2 regions of the Sulfitobacter sp. DSM 110093 genome follow, and region 1 is predicted to be linked to the other one. Evidence: riboswitches for the same ligand, from Rfam matches in the RefSeq annotation. Region 1 holds a riboswitch; the other holds the start of a gene.
What was found. Region 1 has a riboswitch for cobalamin ahead of DSM110093_RS16405 (CbtB-domain containing protein). Riboswitches for the same ligand answer to the same signal wherever they lie in the genome.
Positions count from the first base shown of each region.

Region 1 (8,014 bases):
CGGGCATGTTCGCGGGCCTGTGCTACCACGGCAATGGCGTGGCGATGGCCAGCTATTCCGGCGCGCTTTTGGCTGATCTGGTACGTGGAAAGACACCCGAGCGGCTCTATCCTGCCCCCATGCGCGCCCCGCTTGCGCGGTTTGAGTTGGGGCGCTTTCGCCGGGCGGTCATGCCTTTTGCCTATGCGGGGTTCGCGCTGTCGGACCGTTGACAGCGTTTAGCCCTGCTCCCGCGCGGCACGTTCCTTCGCCAGCATGATTTGCCGCTGCCGTTCGCGAAACCGCTCTTTGTCGGCATCAGAAGTCTCGTCCACACACTGATGGCAGGATACACCAGCCTCATAAGCGGCATGTCTCGTGTCTTCAGGCAGGATCGGACGGCGGCAGCCGTGGCAGAGCATATGCGGCCCTTCGCGCAACCCGTGGCCGACGCTGACGCGGTTGTCGAAGACAAAACAATCTCCTTCCCACGTGCTTTCCTGTTCAGGCACCTCTTCGAGGTATTTTAGGATCCCGCCTTTGAGGTGAAAGACATCCTCAACGCCCTGACCAATCAGGTAATTGGTCGATTTCTCGCAACGGATGCCGCCGGTGCAGAACATCGCGATCTTCTTGTTATGGAAGCGGTCTTTGTTGGCCTCCCACCACTCGGGGAATTCGCCGAAACTTTCGGTCTGCGGGTCGACCGCGCCTTCAAAGGTGCCGATGGCCACTTCGTAATTGTTGCGCGTGTCGATCACCGCCACATCGGGGGAGCGGATCAACTCGTTCCACTCTTTGGGGTCGACGTAATGCCCCACCTTGGCGCGTGGATCGACATCGGGCTGGCCCATGGTGACGATCTCGCGTTTGATCCGCACCTTCATCTTGCCAAAGGGCGGCTTGTCGCTGGTGGCTTCTTTCCACTCCAGATCCGCGCAGCCGGGCAGGGCGCGCAGATGGGCGATCACCGCGTCGATCCCGGCGCGCGGCCCGGCGATGGTGCCGTTCACCCCTTCAGGGGCCAAAAGCAGCGTGCCCATGACCGATTGCGCCTCGCAAAGCGTCAGCAGCGCAGGCTTCAGCGCTGCGGGATCCTCAAAACGGGTGAAGTGATATAGAGCGGCAATGGTATACATGAGCGTCAAATAAGCGCTTCGTGCGCAAAGCTCAATCCGGGGCGTGCCATTGACCTACCCCATCCGCAGCCCTACCCCTTTCGTTAAGGAGAATGCCCATGACCCATGCCCTGATCGTGATCGATGTCCAAAATGATTTCTGCCCCGGCGGCGCGCTGGAAGTGCCGCAAGGCGATGAAATTCTGCGCAGCGTCAATGCGCTGATGCCTGAGTTCGACGCCGTGGTCCTAACGCAGGATTGGCACCCGGCGGGGCATTCGTCATTCGCCTCTTCGCATGACGGCAATGCGCCTTACGAGATCGTCACCATGCCCTATGGCCCGCAGGTGCTCTGGCCCGATCACTGCATCCAAGGCAGCATCGGCGCGCAGTTTCATCCCGAACTACAAACCGATCGGGCCGATCTGATTATCCGCAAAGGCTATAACCCCGACATCGACAGCTATTCTGCTTTCTTCGAGAATGATCACCGCACGCCTACTGGCCTCGAAGGCTACCTACGCACCCGCGGGATTGAACGGCTGACCATGGTCGGGCTGGCACTGGACTTCTGCGTGAACTTCTCGGCTGTGGATGCGGCAAAGCTGGGGTTCAAGGTGGATGTCCGCGAAGACCTGTGCCGTGCGATTGATCTGGACGGATCGCTTGCCAAAGCCCGCGAAGGGATGCGCGCCGCCGGGGTCACACTGGCCTGATCCGCCGCTTTCCGCTTGCTCATCTGCCCGCCCCCTTGGCATGAAGGGGCACGCAATAAGGAACCTCCCATGGTCGATATCGCCACCCGCGTCTATAACCACAAGTGGAAGATCGACCCCATCGTGCGGTCGCTGATCGACACGGATTTCTATAAGCTGCTGATGTGCCAATCGGTGTTTCGTAACAAGCCGGACACGCAGGTCACCTTTAGCCTGATCAACCGCTCTACCCACATCCCGCTGGCCAATCTGATCGACGAAGGCGAACTGCGCGAGCAGTTGGATCACATCCGCTCGCTCAGCCTCAGCCGGGGGGAGAGCACATGGCTGCGCGGCAATACCTTCTACGGCAAGCGCCAGATGTTCCGCCCGGATTTCATGGAATGGTTCGAAGGCATGCGCCTGCCGCCCTACCATCTGGAGCGCAAAGGCGATCAATATGAGCTGACCTTTGAGGGTAAATGGCATGAGGTCATGCTGTGGGAGATCCCCGCGCTGGCGGTGCTGATGGAACTGCGCAGCCGCGCGGCGCTGGACCCGATGGGCAAGTTCGAGCTTCAGGTGCTTTATGCCCGCGCGATGACCCGCGTCTGGGAGAAAATCGAGGCGCTGCGCGAGGTAGATAACCTGTCGATCGCGGACTTTGGCACCCGGCGGCGGCATTCGTACCTGTGGCAGGATTGGTGCGTGCAGGCGATGCATGAGGGGCTGGGAAATGCGTTCACCGGCACCTCTAACTGCCGCATTGCCATGATGCGTGAGCTAGAGGCGATCGGTACGAACGCGCATGAGTTGCCGATGGTCTATGCTGCTTTGGCCGATGATGACGCCGAGCTTGCCCGCGCGCCTTACGACGTGCTGTCGGATTGGCACGATGAACACGAAGGCAATCTGCGGATCATCCTACCCGACACTTACGGCACCAAGGGTTTCCTTGATCACGCGCCGGATTGGCTGGCAGGCTGGACCGGCATCCGCGTCGACAGCGGTGATCCGGCCACGGCGGCGCAGACGGCCATCGACTGGTGGCGCGCGCGGGGGGAGGATCCGACGAGCAAGCGTGTGATCTTTAGCGATGGGCTCGATGTCGACAAGATCAAGGAGTTGCACGCGCAGTTTGCGGGCAAGGCCAAGGTCTCCTTTGGCTGGGGCACGTTGTTGACCAATGACTTCCGCGGGCTGGTGCCGAATGACGCGCTGGCGCCGTTTAGCCTTGTCTGTAAAGCGGTCAGCGCCAACGGGCGGCCCACGGTCAAACTCTCGGACAACCCGAACAAGGCGATGGGCCCGGCGGATGAAATCGCGCGCTACAAACGGGTTTTCGGGGTAGGAGAGCAGGCCGCGCAGCAGGTGATCGTCTAAGGGTCAGCCGCCCGTCATGTCGGTCATCGGGAATTCCGCTGTGGCGATCAATCCGTCGGGCTGCCAATCGTATTGCAAGGTGCCGCCCACCGCGCGGGTCAGTGATTGGATGATCCGCGACCCGCTGTCGCGGTCGGATTTCGTCACCTCCGGCCCGCCGATTTCTTGCCAGACGAAACGCAGACGAGCGGGCGCTTGAAGAAGCGCGATGTCCAGCGACACCCGCCCCGTCTCGGTGCTGAGCGCGCCATGTTTCACCGCGTTTGTCGCCAGCTCATGCAGGGCCAGCGTCAGGGGCGAGACGAGGCGGTGCGAAATCAGCGGGTTCGCCCCCGAGAGGTTGATCTGGTCTTCGGTGGCCGAGGTATAGGCCCGAATGATCGGCCCCATCAACGTCTCGAAATCCACCTCATGCTGGTCGCTGCGGCCAATCGTGTCGAAATGCGCCGCGCCCAAAGCCGAAAGGCGATCGATCACCTTTTTGGCAAAGGCTGCTGGGGTCGGCTCTTCACGGGCGGTCAAACGGACCATGGCGGTCATGACATTCACGATATTGCGCAGGCGGTGCAGCAACTCGTCATCGGCCAGTTTGCGGTGCTCGCTTTCTAATCGGCGGCGTTCGGAGACATCGAGTTGTGAGCCGAAGAAATAGATCAGGTTGCCGTCTTCATCAGTGATCGGACCCAGTTGCAGGGCGTTCAAAAAGCGGCTGCCGTCCTTGCGGTAGTTCACAATCTCGACCGTATCGACCCGGCGGCCCAACAGGATGTTGCGCACCGCGTCGATACTTTCGCGCGTGGTATCCGGCCCTTGCAGAAAGCGGCAGTTCTGCCCGACGATCTCCTCCAAGCCATAGCCGGTCAGATCGGTGAAAGCCTCATTGACATAGACGATCGGATTGTCCGGCAGGGTCGGGTCGGTGATGCATAGCGGCAAGCGGGCGTAGCGCACGACCTTGCCTAAAACGTCATCGGTCAGGGTCTGCCGAGCGGCCAAAACCGTCTTTTCGTTCATGAATTGCCGCCCTTCGCTCGAAACTGGCTGACAATGTGCCCCGTGCGTGGCTTTTGGGTCAACCCGCATACTAGGGTCTGGACCATATTTGTCTACTAGATGCTGTATGCGCGATTGTGTTTCGTCGTGCTCAATAAATGCGGCTTGTCAGGAAGGGTCGAAAATGCGTAATTGAAGACGCTTGGTGTCCCGAGAAGCACCTGTTGGTGTGGGACCGAAAAGGGAATTCAGTAAGGAGTCGCAAGACCCCGAAGCCGAAGCCGCCCCCGCGACTGTAAGCGGTGAGCCAATGCCCCTCGTGCCACTTGTCCATTCGGACGGGGAAGGCGGGCAAAGGTCACGACCCGCGAGCCAGGAGACCTGCCAGGCGAATGAAACGCTAGATGCCGTCGGGTGTGACGGTAAGGAGAATGAAGATGACGACATTGATTAAGACCGCCGGTGCCACGCGCAGCAAACTCGTACCGGCGCTGTTTGCCGCCGTATTGGGTGTGGCTCTGATGGCGCTGACCGGCCATGTGCAGGCCGCAGCACTGCATGATGCCGCCCATGATGTGCGCCACGCGACAGGCTTTCCCTGCCACTAAGCGCCCGTGTTCGGTGTCACAGAGGTCCGGGCTGCCATGCCGCAGTCCGGCTGTCTGTGATTCTGGTTTTCTTTTCATGCCCGCCTCTTGCCGTTTTGCCCGCGCCCGCCCTTCGCTGTGTGGGCAAGGCTTTGGCGCATCTTGAGGTTGGCTGATGGCTTGGCCCGCTATTGGTGCGGCGCCGGGTCTCATTTCGCATCCAAGGATCATTGCGATGTTCTCACGTTTTCTGACTTCCGCCCTGTTTGCCGGGGCGTCTGCCGGTTTGCTGACCGGCCTGCTGCAACTCTATTTCGTGCAGCCCGTGCTGCTTCATGCCGAGCTTTATGAGACTGGCGCGCTGGTGCATTTCGGGGCCGATGCGGTCAGCGCGCACCCCGATCTGCCAGGTTTCGATGCCGTCCGCGACGGGCTGAGCCTGATCTTCACTATGCTGACTTATACCGCCTATGCGCTGATCCTGCTCGCCGCGATGAGCTTTGGCGAAGAGCGCGGCGCGGTGATCGATGGCCGCTGGGGCATCCTTTGGGGTATGGCGGGTTTCGTCGCTTTCCACCTCGCGCCGGGGTTCAGCCTTGCGCCCGAGGTGCCCGGCGTGGCCGCGGCAGACATCACCGCGCGGCAGATCTGGTGGTTCGCCACGGCGGGCGCTGCACTGGTGGCGCTTTGGCTGCTGGCCTTCGGCAGTGGTTGGGCCGCATGGATCGGCGCGGCGGTGTTGCTGATGGCCCCGCATATCGTCGGCGCACCCGAACCCGACAGCTTTAGCGGCCCGGTGCCCACCGAGATCGGCGCGCTGTTTGCCGCCCGCGCGCTTGGCATCGGCCTTGTCGCATGGGTGCTACTGGGCAGTTTCGCCGGGTTCTTTTGGCAACGCGAAGGCGCGCGCAGCGCCTGAGGGAGGTCAAGATGGACAGATCACTGGCGCTTTTCGCCATCGGGTTGGTCTTTGGCGGTGGCATTGGTTTTGCCATCGCCGCAAGCAACGGGGTGACCTTCGATGGCCATGACCATGGCGACCCTGCCGCCCATGGCGGGATGGACCACGGCAGCGCAGACCACGCGCGGATGCACGGCCAACCTATCGCGCTTGCCGCCGAAGACGCCCCCAGCCTTGCGATCCGCGTGACGCCTGACCCAATGTCGGGCCATAACCTCTATGTCGCAACCGAAGGCTTCGCCTTTGCTCCCCAAAACGCCAGCGGCGACAACCAGCCGGGCGAGGGCCACGCCCATGTCTATGTCAACGGCACCAAGATCGGGCGGCTTTATGGCCCATGGCTGCATCTGCCCGCTCTGCCCAAAGGCGAGGTCACGGTTGAGGTCACGCTGAACGCCAATGACCATCGCCCCTTGGCGGTGAACGGTGCGCCGATTACAGCCCGCGAGGTGCTGACAGTTGAATAATCGCCCCGCTTCCCCTTTTCATGGCGCGCCAGAGCGCATACCCGGCACGCATAACCCAATGGGACAAGATTAATGAGCGCAACCCTACATGTCTGCATGACCTGCCGCGCAGGCGAGGTGCTGGAGGAAGACGCCTCGCGCCCCGGCGCGCAGCTTCATGCCGCCCTTGATGCCACAGGCGCGCCTGAGGGCGTGACCATCGTGCCGGTGCAATGTCTTTCGGCCTGTTCGCAGGGCGCCGCCGTGGCGCTGTCTGCGCCGGGCAAATGGTCCTATGTTTATGGCCGCCTGACCAAGGAAGACGCCGCCGACATCCTTGCCGGAGCCGCCGCCTATGCCGCCACCGAAGACGGGCTGGTGCCATGGCGCGAACGTCCGGTGATCTTTCGCAAGCAAAGCCTTGCGCGTATCCCCCCTTTGACCCTGCCGCAGGAGCCTTCCTCATGAGCGATCTCGCCAAAATTCCCGTTACCGTCATCACCGGTTTTCTCGGCGCGGGCAAGACCACGTTGATCCGCCACCTGATGACCAATGCAGGCGGGCGTCGCCTTGCCGTGCTGGTCAATGAATTCGGCACCGTGGGCGTGGATGGCGACATCCTGAAGTCCTGCGCCATCGACGATTGCCCGGCTGAGAACATCGTCGAGCTGGCCAATGGTTGCATCTGCTGCACCGTGGCGGACGACTTTATCCCAACCATTGAGGCGCTGATGGCCCTGCCGACCCGCCCCGATCACATCCTGATCGAAACCTCCGGGCTGGCCCTGCCGAAGCCGCTGCTCAAAGCCTTTGACTGGCCCGCGATCCGGTCCAAAATCACCGTCGATGGCGTGATCGCGCTGGCCGATGCCGAGGCCGTGGCGGCGGGCACCTTCGCCGCCGATGTCGCCGCCGTGGATGCGCAGCGTCTGGCCGATGACAGTCTCGACCACGAAACCCCGCTGTCTGAGGTGTTCGAAGATCAGATTTCCTGCGCCGATATCATCTTGATGTCCAAGGCCGATCTGGCCGGTCCCGATGGCCTCGCCAAAGCGCGCAAGGTAATCGAAGACGAAAGCCCGCGCGAGATTCCGATCCTTGAGATGACCGAGGGCGTCATTGACCCCAAGGTCGTGCTGGGCCTCAACGCCGCCGCCGAAGACGACCTCGCCGCGCGCCCCTCGCATCATGACGGCCACGACGATCACGAGCATGACGATTTCGAAACCGTGGTGATCCCGATGCCGGAAGTGGCGGATGTAGAGGCGCTTGTCGCCTCAATCGAACGTCTCGCACGCGAACAGAACATCCTGCGCGTGAAGGGCTATGTCGCGGTCGAGGGTAAACCGATGCGCCTGTTGGTTCAGGCCGTGGGCGCGCGGGTGCGCCAGCAGTTCGACCGCCCTTGGGGCAGCGACACGCGCGCCGGGCATCTGGTGGTCATCGCTGAACATGACGACATCGACCTCGCCAAAATCCGCGAGACATTGGGAGCCTAACCGCGCATGCATGTCGTCTTTCGCGAAAGCCACGGGTTGGAGGATACCGACACCCCATATGATCCGGGTCAAACGCCCGCCGATCTGGTGGTGCTGTCGTTTTCCGACAGTGACCTCGGCGCTTTCGCGGCAGGCTGGCACCGCGGCGGCGGCAAGGAGGGCAAGCTGCCCTCGCTGCGGCTGTGCAACCTTGTGGCGTTGCGCCACCCTGCGTCGGTCGACAACTACATCGAACAGACGCTGACCGGGACCAAGGGCATTCTGATCCGCCTTATCGGAGGCGAGAACTACTGGCCTTACGGCATCATGCAGGTCCAAGATTTCGCCCGCCGGAATGACATCGCGCTGGCCGT
Region 1 covers NZ_CP085167.1:3,352,697-3,360,710, reverse strand. The annotation lists gene DSM110093_RS16430 (FAD-binding oxidoreductase) at 1-212, shown strand, start outside; gene DSM110093_RS16425 (rhodanese-related sulfurtransferase) at 219-1,118, opposite strand; gene pncA (bifunctional nicotinamidase/pyrazinamidase) at 1,217-1,813, shown strand; gene pncB (nicotinate phosphoribosyltransferase) at 1,883-3,175, shown strand; gene DSM110093_RS16410 (PAS domain-containing protein) at 3,179-4,189, opposite strand; cobalamin riboswitch at 4,355-4,572, shown strand; gene DSM110093_RS16405 (CbtB-domain containing protein) at 4,606-4,776, shown strand; gene DSM110093_RS16400 (CbtA family protein) at 4,991-5,674, shown strand; gene DSM110093_RS16395 (hypothetical protein) at 5,686-6,183, shown strand; gene DSM110093_RS16390 (DUF1636 domain-containing protein) at 6,256-6,630, shown strand; gene cobW (cobalamin biosynthesis protein CobW) at 6,627-7,661, shown strand; gene cobN (cobaltochelatase subunit CobN) at 7,668-8,014, shown strand, end outside.

Region 2 (8,014 bases), 720 kb from region 1:
GAAAAGCTTGTCGAGATGACCAACGGCTGCATATGCTGCACGCTGCGCGACGATCTGCTGGTCGAAGTGCGCCGCCTCGCCGAGGAGGGACGCTTCGACTACCTGCTGATCGAAAGCACCGGCGTTTCAGAGCCGCTTCCGGTGGCCGCGACCTTCGATTTCCGTGACGAAAACGGCGAAAGCCTGTCTGACGCCGCGCGGCTTGATACGATGGTGACGGTGGTCGATACGGTAAACCTGCTCAACGATTATTCCAGCCACGATTTCATTCGTGACCGTGGCGAGAGCCTGGGCGAGGCGGACGACCGCACCCTTGTCGATTTGCTGGTTGACCAGATTGAATTTGCCGATGTTGTGGTGCTCAACAAGGTGTCCGATGCCGGGCCCGAAAAACTCGATGCCGCGCGTAAGATCATCGCTTCGCTGAACCCCGATGCGCAGATTATCGAAACCGACCAAAGCAAGGTTCCGGCCGACCGCATCATGGGTACAGGGCTGTTTGACTTCGACAAGGCGCATCTGCACCCGATGTGGGCCAAAGAGCTTTATGGCTTCGCCGATCACGTGCCGGAAACCGAGGAGTATGGCGTGTCGTCCTTCGTTTACCGGGCTCGGCGGCCGTTCCACCCGCAGAAGGTCCATGATGTTCTCAGCGGTGATCTGCCCGGCGTGATCCGTGCCAAGGGGCATTTCTGGATCGCGACGCGTCCGGACTGGCTGGCGGAGTTTTCGCTGGCCGGCGCGCTCAGCAGCATCAAGCCGATGGGCAACTGGTGGGCGACGGTGCCGCGCGAACGCTGGCCCGATCACCCGCAGGCGCGCGACTACCTCGCGCAACACTGGCAAGAACCCTACGGTGATCGCCGGCAAGAACTGGTGTTCATCGGCGCGGGCATGGACAAGGCAGCAATCACAGCAGCCCTCGATGCGGCCCTTGTCGGCGACGAACGCACCTTCGCACCCCACCAGTGGGAAGATCTGCCCGACCCCTTCCCGGGGTGGCGACGCGCTCCCGAAGCGGCCTGACTCAACCATCGGAACATACAGGGCCGGGAGACCATCCCGGCCCGGCGAGGCGTCTCCCAGCTATGTCTCGTCAACCCCGACAGGGAGACGGACACCGCAGAGAGGATCGCAACAAAGTAGATGGTAGTGGGTCGGTAGATGTATTCAGCCGATAGGACGCTTCGAACCCGCCGCCCACCGATCCACCGTCGATGACCGCCGCAGGCCCTGCCATAACCTCCGGCGTGCGGTGGCGGCATGCATAGCGCAGCATCGGTCATTACGGGTTCGTTCCTGCCATTCGCTGCGGTCGCCTGTGCCGGACGGAGCAAACGTTTGCCGTGCCATGAACGTGGGCCCGGTTCACAGGAGTTCATGTATCAACGGCGGGCCGAGTTCTGTCTGTCACTCGCCAGTCATGGACCAAGAAGCTCCGACATCCGCGCTCGCGCACGGGTAGGCAACGCAGACGGCAGGGGCGCTGCGTCATCAACCTCTCCCACATCGACGATCATTACCATCCCCATAGCGTAATGCGGCGAGCACTTGATGCCATAGCGTCCCTCTATCCCGAAGCTGACCGAGACCTCTTCGTCGATTTTCCCAATGAAGCGTTCGGCACCGTCGGGCAACATCTCGGAAATGGACGCGGCGTTGTGGCCGTGCTGTGCTGGCTGGAAACGGACCGTGTCGCCGGGGGCGATCTGCAGATGGGCGGGCTCGTAGACCATCGCGCCGGTGTCTCCGCACGTGAGCATTTTCACATCATGGGTTTCGGCGTATCCAATGGACGGCGGAAAGATGATCAGTGCGGTCAGAAGTCGCATGGGTGATCCTTTACAGAGCATGAGAAAAGTGGAGGCGTGGCGATCCGTCCGGAGCCGAATGGCGCATGGCCGCCACGCCGAAAACTTCGGCAAGCAGCGGCTCGCTTAAAACTTCGGTCGGGGAGCCGGTGGCGAAAAGGCGACCACCGCTGAGCACCCCGATACGGTCGCAGGCCGTGGCCTGATTCAGATCGTGCAGCGCGACGACGCGGGTTATCGGCAGGCTCCCGACCAGCTCCATGAGCGAAAGCTGATGGCGGATGTCGAGGTGGTTGGTGGGCTCGTCGAGCAGGAGGAGATCGGGTGTCTGCGCAAGCGCACGGGCGATGTGGACGCGCTGCCGTTCGCCGCCCGAGAGGGTATGCCAGAGGCGATCGGCGAATGCGGTCATCTCCACCGCGCCAAGGGCGTCCGACACCGCAGCATCGTCGGCCCCGCGCCACCCGCGCAGAGGCGAGAGGTAGGGCGTCCGCCCCAGTTTAACTGCTTCGAGGACGGTCAGGCGATCCGTCGTGTCGGCTTGCTGCTCAACGAAGGCGATGCGTTGCGCGCGCGTCCGAGCCGGAATCCTTACAAGGTCCGCACCTTCAGCCAAGACGCGCCCGACGGAAGCCCGATGCAGCCCGGCCAGACAGCGCATCAGCGTCGACTTGCCCGATCCGTTGGGGCCGATCAGGCCGAACAGCTCTCCAGGTTCGATCCGGAGAGTGATGTCCTGAAGGAGCGGCGTGCGATGCACACGCGCCGACAGGGCCTGCACCTCTATCCTCATCGCCGCGCACCTCGAACGAGGATCAGCGCAAAGGCCGGGGCGCCGACGAGCGCAGTCACCACTCCGATGGGGAGGACCTGACCCGGGACTATAACGCGGCTGATCACATCGGCCGCGACGAGGAACACTGCCCCGGCCAGGGCAGATGCGGGCACTAAGCGGTCGTGGCGCGTGCCTACGAGAAACCGCATAGCATGGGGAACGACCAGCCCGACAAAGCCGATTGCCCCCACCTTCGAGACGAGAACGCCGACCATGATCGCGGTCGCGGTGATCAGGCTACCGCGCAGTGCTGGTACGTTGATCCCGAGCGACGCCGCGCCGTCCGCCCCGAAGGTGAAGGCATCAAGCCCGCGCCGGTGCCAGAGGCAAAGGCCCACCCCAGCAAGGGAGACCAACGTACAGGCCATAACATCTTCCCATCGAATGCCCGAGAGGTTGCCCATCAGCCAAAACATGATGCCGCGCGCCTGCTCGGCATTGGCCGAGCGGGCAATGGTGAAGGCCGTCAGGGCGTTGAACATCTGCGATCCGGCAATGCCCGCAAGGATAATCGCGGCCGCAGCCTGTGTGGCAAGGCCGCCCCCCGCCCCTCCGCTCACAGCATGGGCCAGGACCACGACGCAGCCGAATGCGAGAAGCGCACCGGTCAGTGCCCCGAACGACATGGAAATCACGCCGCCGCCGACGCCCGCAACCGTTACCAGAACCGCGCCGGTCGAGGCTCCCGCCGAAAGACCCATGAGGTAGGGATCGGCCAGCGGATTGCGCAAGAGCGCCTGAAGCACGACACCTGTCAGCGCCAGCCCCGCACCGCAACAGGCGGCAACGATGGCCCGAGGGAGGCGATAGCTCCAAATGATCCCCGCCTCGATCCCGTCCACGGGATAGCTCGCGCCCCAAAGGTGGTTCGCCAGCGTTTGAAGGACGGTGACGAACGGCAGCCGTGTTTCGCCGATAGCGGTCCCGGCGAGAATGGTGAGACCGAGGATCAGGGGCGCCCCCCACAGGCCGCGCAGCGGCGCGACCCGTGGCTGCGCGGCCACCATCGTCATTCGAACGACATCTCCGAGAGCGCCTCGGACAGCGTCTCCAGCCCGTAGATCGAGCGCATCGTCGCGCTCATCGCATGGGCGTCGATCTGCACGATCCGCCCCTCTTGAACAGCCGTCATTTGGCTTGCGACTGCATCGTTGCGTAGGAACTCCAGCTTTTTCTCGACATCATCGGCCGGAAAGCGGCGGCGATCCATATAGGCGATGACGATGACGTCCGGATCAGCGCGGGCGATGCTTTCCCAGCCGACTGTCGGCCATTCCTCGTCCGAGGCGATGACGTTTTCGATACCGAGAGCGTCCATCATGTAGCCCGGCGCGCCGAGCCGCCCTGCCACGTAAGGGTCGATCTCAAGATCGGCGGAGGAGAACCAGAACACCGCCGACAGGTTGTCCGGCAAATCGACCCCTTCGGCCCGGGCGATCGCTTCGGCCTCGACGGCCTCGAGTTCTGCGACCAGCGTTTTGCCCGCGTCCTGCACGTCAAAAATCTCTGACAACTCCCGGATGCCTTTGTAGACGGACGCCGTCTCGAAGGCGCCCGTCCGCGTGCCGTCCCCGCCGGTGGAATTGTCCTTGGTGTCACAATCGGCCGGCATGATGTAGGTGGGGATGCCGATGTCGTGGAACATATCGCGCGTCCCCACGATCCCGCTTTCGCCGACGTGCCATTCGTATTGCACGGCGATCAGGCCGGGCTTTTTCGCAACTACGCTTTCAAAGCTGGGATCGTTGTCCGCCAGCCGCTCAATCTCCGCGTTAACTTCGGCGAATTTAGGCAGAACCGGGTTGAACCAGACCGAAGTGCCCGCGACCTTTGGCGCGAGGCCAAGAGAATAGAGGATCTCTGTCGCAGACTGGCCAATGGTCACGGCACTGTCCGGAGCGGCGTCGAAGGATATTTCGACACCACAATTCGTAAGTTTAAGGGGATAGTTTGTTCCCTGCGCTTGCAGGGGAAGTGCGGCGCTGGCCACCAAAGTGGCTGCAATCAAGGTCTGTCTCATCCGATCCGTCCCGTCAGATAGGACCGTCAGGGGCAAGACGCGAAACGGAATATGGCCAAGGCGGCCACGTCGAGTTTCCCGCCCCGGTACACCCCGTCCGGTCGTGGTTTCATATCCGTCGGCAGGTCTCCTGACTGGCGGGTTACGGCACCTCTCGCCTTCCCGGGGTAATCCCAGTGGCACATCGAGAGGCGCTCGCCGCCTACAGTTGCGGGGGCAGTTCCGTTTCCCGGCTGTGACCGGAACGGATTCCCTTTCAATTCCCGAAGGAAACCGACGCCGAGATCAGTGACAGGTTTTTTCACCGGTGGCAATTACTGGCTGCGCATGGCTTTCTCCAGCCGACTGTCGTCACCAATGCCGTCATCAGGCAGCCCCTGTCGCAAATCGTGACCATCGATCCTGGGGGCCCATGCTATCATAAGCGGAAACAGCGGGAGATTCGCAAATGGATGACCAGAGCCCTCAGCGCCGCCTGACCGCGGCCGACTTCGATCAAGAGCTTCTTGACCTTTATGATTACTACGCGCATGGCAAGATTTCGAAGCGCGAGTTTCTCGATCGTGCGGGAAAATGGGCTGTGGGCGGGCTGACTGCCGCCGCCGTTCTCAATACGCTTACCCCCAACTACGCGCTGGCCCAGCAGGTGGCAGAGGATGATGACGATATTGTAGGTGAAGACATTATCTACCAAAGCCCGAACGGCACTGGAGATATCACGGCCTATTTGGCCCGTCCGGCAAAGGCCGACCCCGATCAGCCGCCGGCGGCGGTGCTGGTGGTCCACGAGAACCGCGGCCTCAACCCCTACATCCGCGATGTAGTCCGGCGCTTGGCTAAGGCGGGCTTCATTGCCATGGGCCCGGACGGCCTATCTTCCTTAGGCGGTTATCCTGGCAGTGACGACGAGGGCCGTGATATGCAACGAAGCCTCGACGGCGAAGCCTTGCTTAACGATTTTTTTGCGGGGTTCGAATATCTCCAGACGCTGGACGGCACCAACGGCAAGGTCGGCGCAACGGGTTTCTGCTACGGCGGGGGCGTCGTCAGCAAGCTGGCCGTAGCCTATCCGGAGATGGCTGCGGGTGTCCCATTCTACGGAGCGGCTCCTGACGCTGCACAGGTCGCGCAGATCGAGGCACCGCTGATGATCCAGCTTGCCGCACTCGACCAACGCATCAACGCTATGTGGCCAGATTTCCAGAAGGCTCTGGAAGAAAACGACAAGCGATATGAAGCGCATATCTATCCTAAGGTGAACCACGGTTTCCATAATGACACGACGCCGCGCTACGATGAAGCCGCTGCCAAGCTCGCTGAGGCACGCATGATAGCTTGGTTCCGCACCTATCTTGCAGGCTAAGTGAGTGCGATTTCTTTGGCAACGCTACGCTAAGCGCGTCCTACTGGAAGCGCGGGGTCGGGACTTTGACGCCGAAATAAACAATGGAGTTCTGCCGGCACTACAATTTGGCTCGTGTCCCGTGACCAACTTCCGTTAATATGCCATGCACAAACCTTCATATGCCGTTGACGCAATCATGCCATTTTCACTGCGTAGGTGAGCAAGACGTCATCCCCTTCCGGTTTGCACGAATGCGCGTGAAGCTGATCGCACAGTTCTAGTCCTTCTGCACCAGCGCAGCGAGGCTTCTTTATTCAGGTTATCGGCAAGATGGACAACATGCCCTGCAGTATGGATGTTTGGTGCCTCCACTTAGGCGTAGATAGGGAGACATTGGTCCACCATTATCAGTACGGCAAAGGCATAATTTGAGCTCGGAAACCTCACAGCTCAATCCTTTTGGAACTGTTGTTGGAAAGTACGTATTCGATCGGCGTTGACACCTTGGTCACTGCCCCCCACCCGTGAGACGCCGCGCATATCCACGCGGCTACCGTCCTCGGCAGGGATAACTGCAACGACAATGTCATCGGCGAAATAGAATACTGAGGTGCGCGCGGTGGCCTCGAACCGATGGCGGCTCGGGGCGGTCGCGACGATTTCCCACCCCATTTTACCAGCCACTTCCAGCGCCCGCTCAAAGGCAGCATTCGCGGTCAGTGGTGTCTGAAGTGGCGCGATGTCGGGATAAGCCGTCGCTTGTTGGTCAGCCACTTCCGCACCACCGTATTCCAGCGTATTGCGGGCGCCCGCGCGGGTCTCATCCAGCACTTCAAAGGCCGGAGGATTGGCCGTATCGGTTGTGATGTCGTGAATTGGCGCGGCGCGCGGTTGGGGGTTCACGGTGCTTGAGATGAGGGGAAATAGAAACACCAGCCCGAGCAGCGCGACCACACCGCCGACCGCCGCCCAACCCTTCTCACCGCGGCCGAAGTGAATGGCCAAAGCGAAAAGGCCCACACTGAAGATACCCGCACCGATTGCGTTGAAGTAGGTTCGGTAAAGTCCGAACCCTACGATCGGCTGCCAAAGCCCCAAGCGCGCACCGAACAAGATCAGTGTGACGCAGATTAAACCCGCCACTGCAATCAACATCGCGATTTTTCCAGTATGTTTCAAGTTTTTCGCCTTTCACGACCAGCGTTAAGATATGCTCAGTTGTTCGGCTGACCAGTGACTGCCGCCCCCGATCCGGTCGCGATCTTTAGTGTAGCCCAAGCCTGCGCCGCTTCATTCGTAGCCGAAGCCGCCGAGATCCTTGCGGCATTGGTGTTTCGATCGGTCTCCAGTAGGTTCAAAAGCGTGATGGCGCCGTTGCGATAGTTTTCCTGTGCCAATGTCAGTGCACGGCGGTAATCACTGGCAGCGGTTCTCAGCAACTGCGCTCTCTGCCGAGCCCGCGACAGGTTGGACTGCGCGACCTGAACATCTTCGACGGCCTCGTTGATTGAGGCCCGCCAAGCGATTTCGGCCTGTCGGGCGACAGAGAGTTGCGCGTCGCGGCTGGCTTTCAGCAGGCCTTGATTGAACACAGGGAGGGACAATTGAGGCCCGAAACTCCACGCATCAGCCGACTCGGTACGGCCCACCGTTCCGGACAGAGACAACGCCGGGTAAAGCGCCGCTTCGGCAACGCCCACTTCGGCAACGGCCGCGGCCAAATCGGCCTCGGCGCTGCGCACATCGGGGCGATTGCGAAGCAGGTCAGCAGGTACACCGGTGCGGGCATTCCCGGGGCTGGAAAGTTGCGGTGCGCCTTTTTGCATCTGCGCTTTGATCGGACCCGCCGGTTCGTTCAGCAAAGTCGCGATGGCGTAGACATTTGCGTCAAACAGGGCGGCGAACTGCGGCAAATCGGCCCGCGCCGTCGACAGCAAGGCCCGCGCTTCGGCCACTTCGTATTCGGTGGCCGCGCCCGCATTGAACTGGCTTCGGGTGATGCT
Region 2 covers NZ_CP085167.1:2,630,210-2,638,223, forward strand. The annotation lists gene zigA (zinc metallochaperone GTPase ZigA) at 1-1,026, shown strand, start outside; gene DSM110093_RS12930 (pseudoazurin) at 1,422-1,832, opposite strand; gene DSM110093_RS12935 (ABC transporter ATP-binding protein) at 1,843-2,604, opposite strand; gene DSM110093_RS12940 (iron ABC transporter permease) at 2,601-3,659, opposite strand; gene DSM110093_RS12945 (ABC transporter substrate-binding protein) at 3,656-4,666, opposite strand; cobalamin riboswitch at 4,769-4,959, opposite strand; gene yghX (YghX family hydrolase) at 5,115-6,029, shown strand; gene DSM110093_RS12955 (DUF1499 domain-containing protein) at 6,462-7,190, opposite strand; gene DSM110093_RS12960 (efflux transporter outer membrane subunit) at 7,226-8,014, opposite strand, start outside.
Region 2: it holds a riboswitch for cobalamin, as region 1 does, so the genes downstream of both, DSM110093_RS12945 (ABC transporter substrate-binding protein) here and DSM110093_RS16405 (CbtB-domain containing protein) in region 1, are expected to answer to the same signal.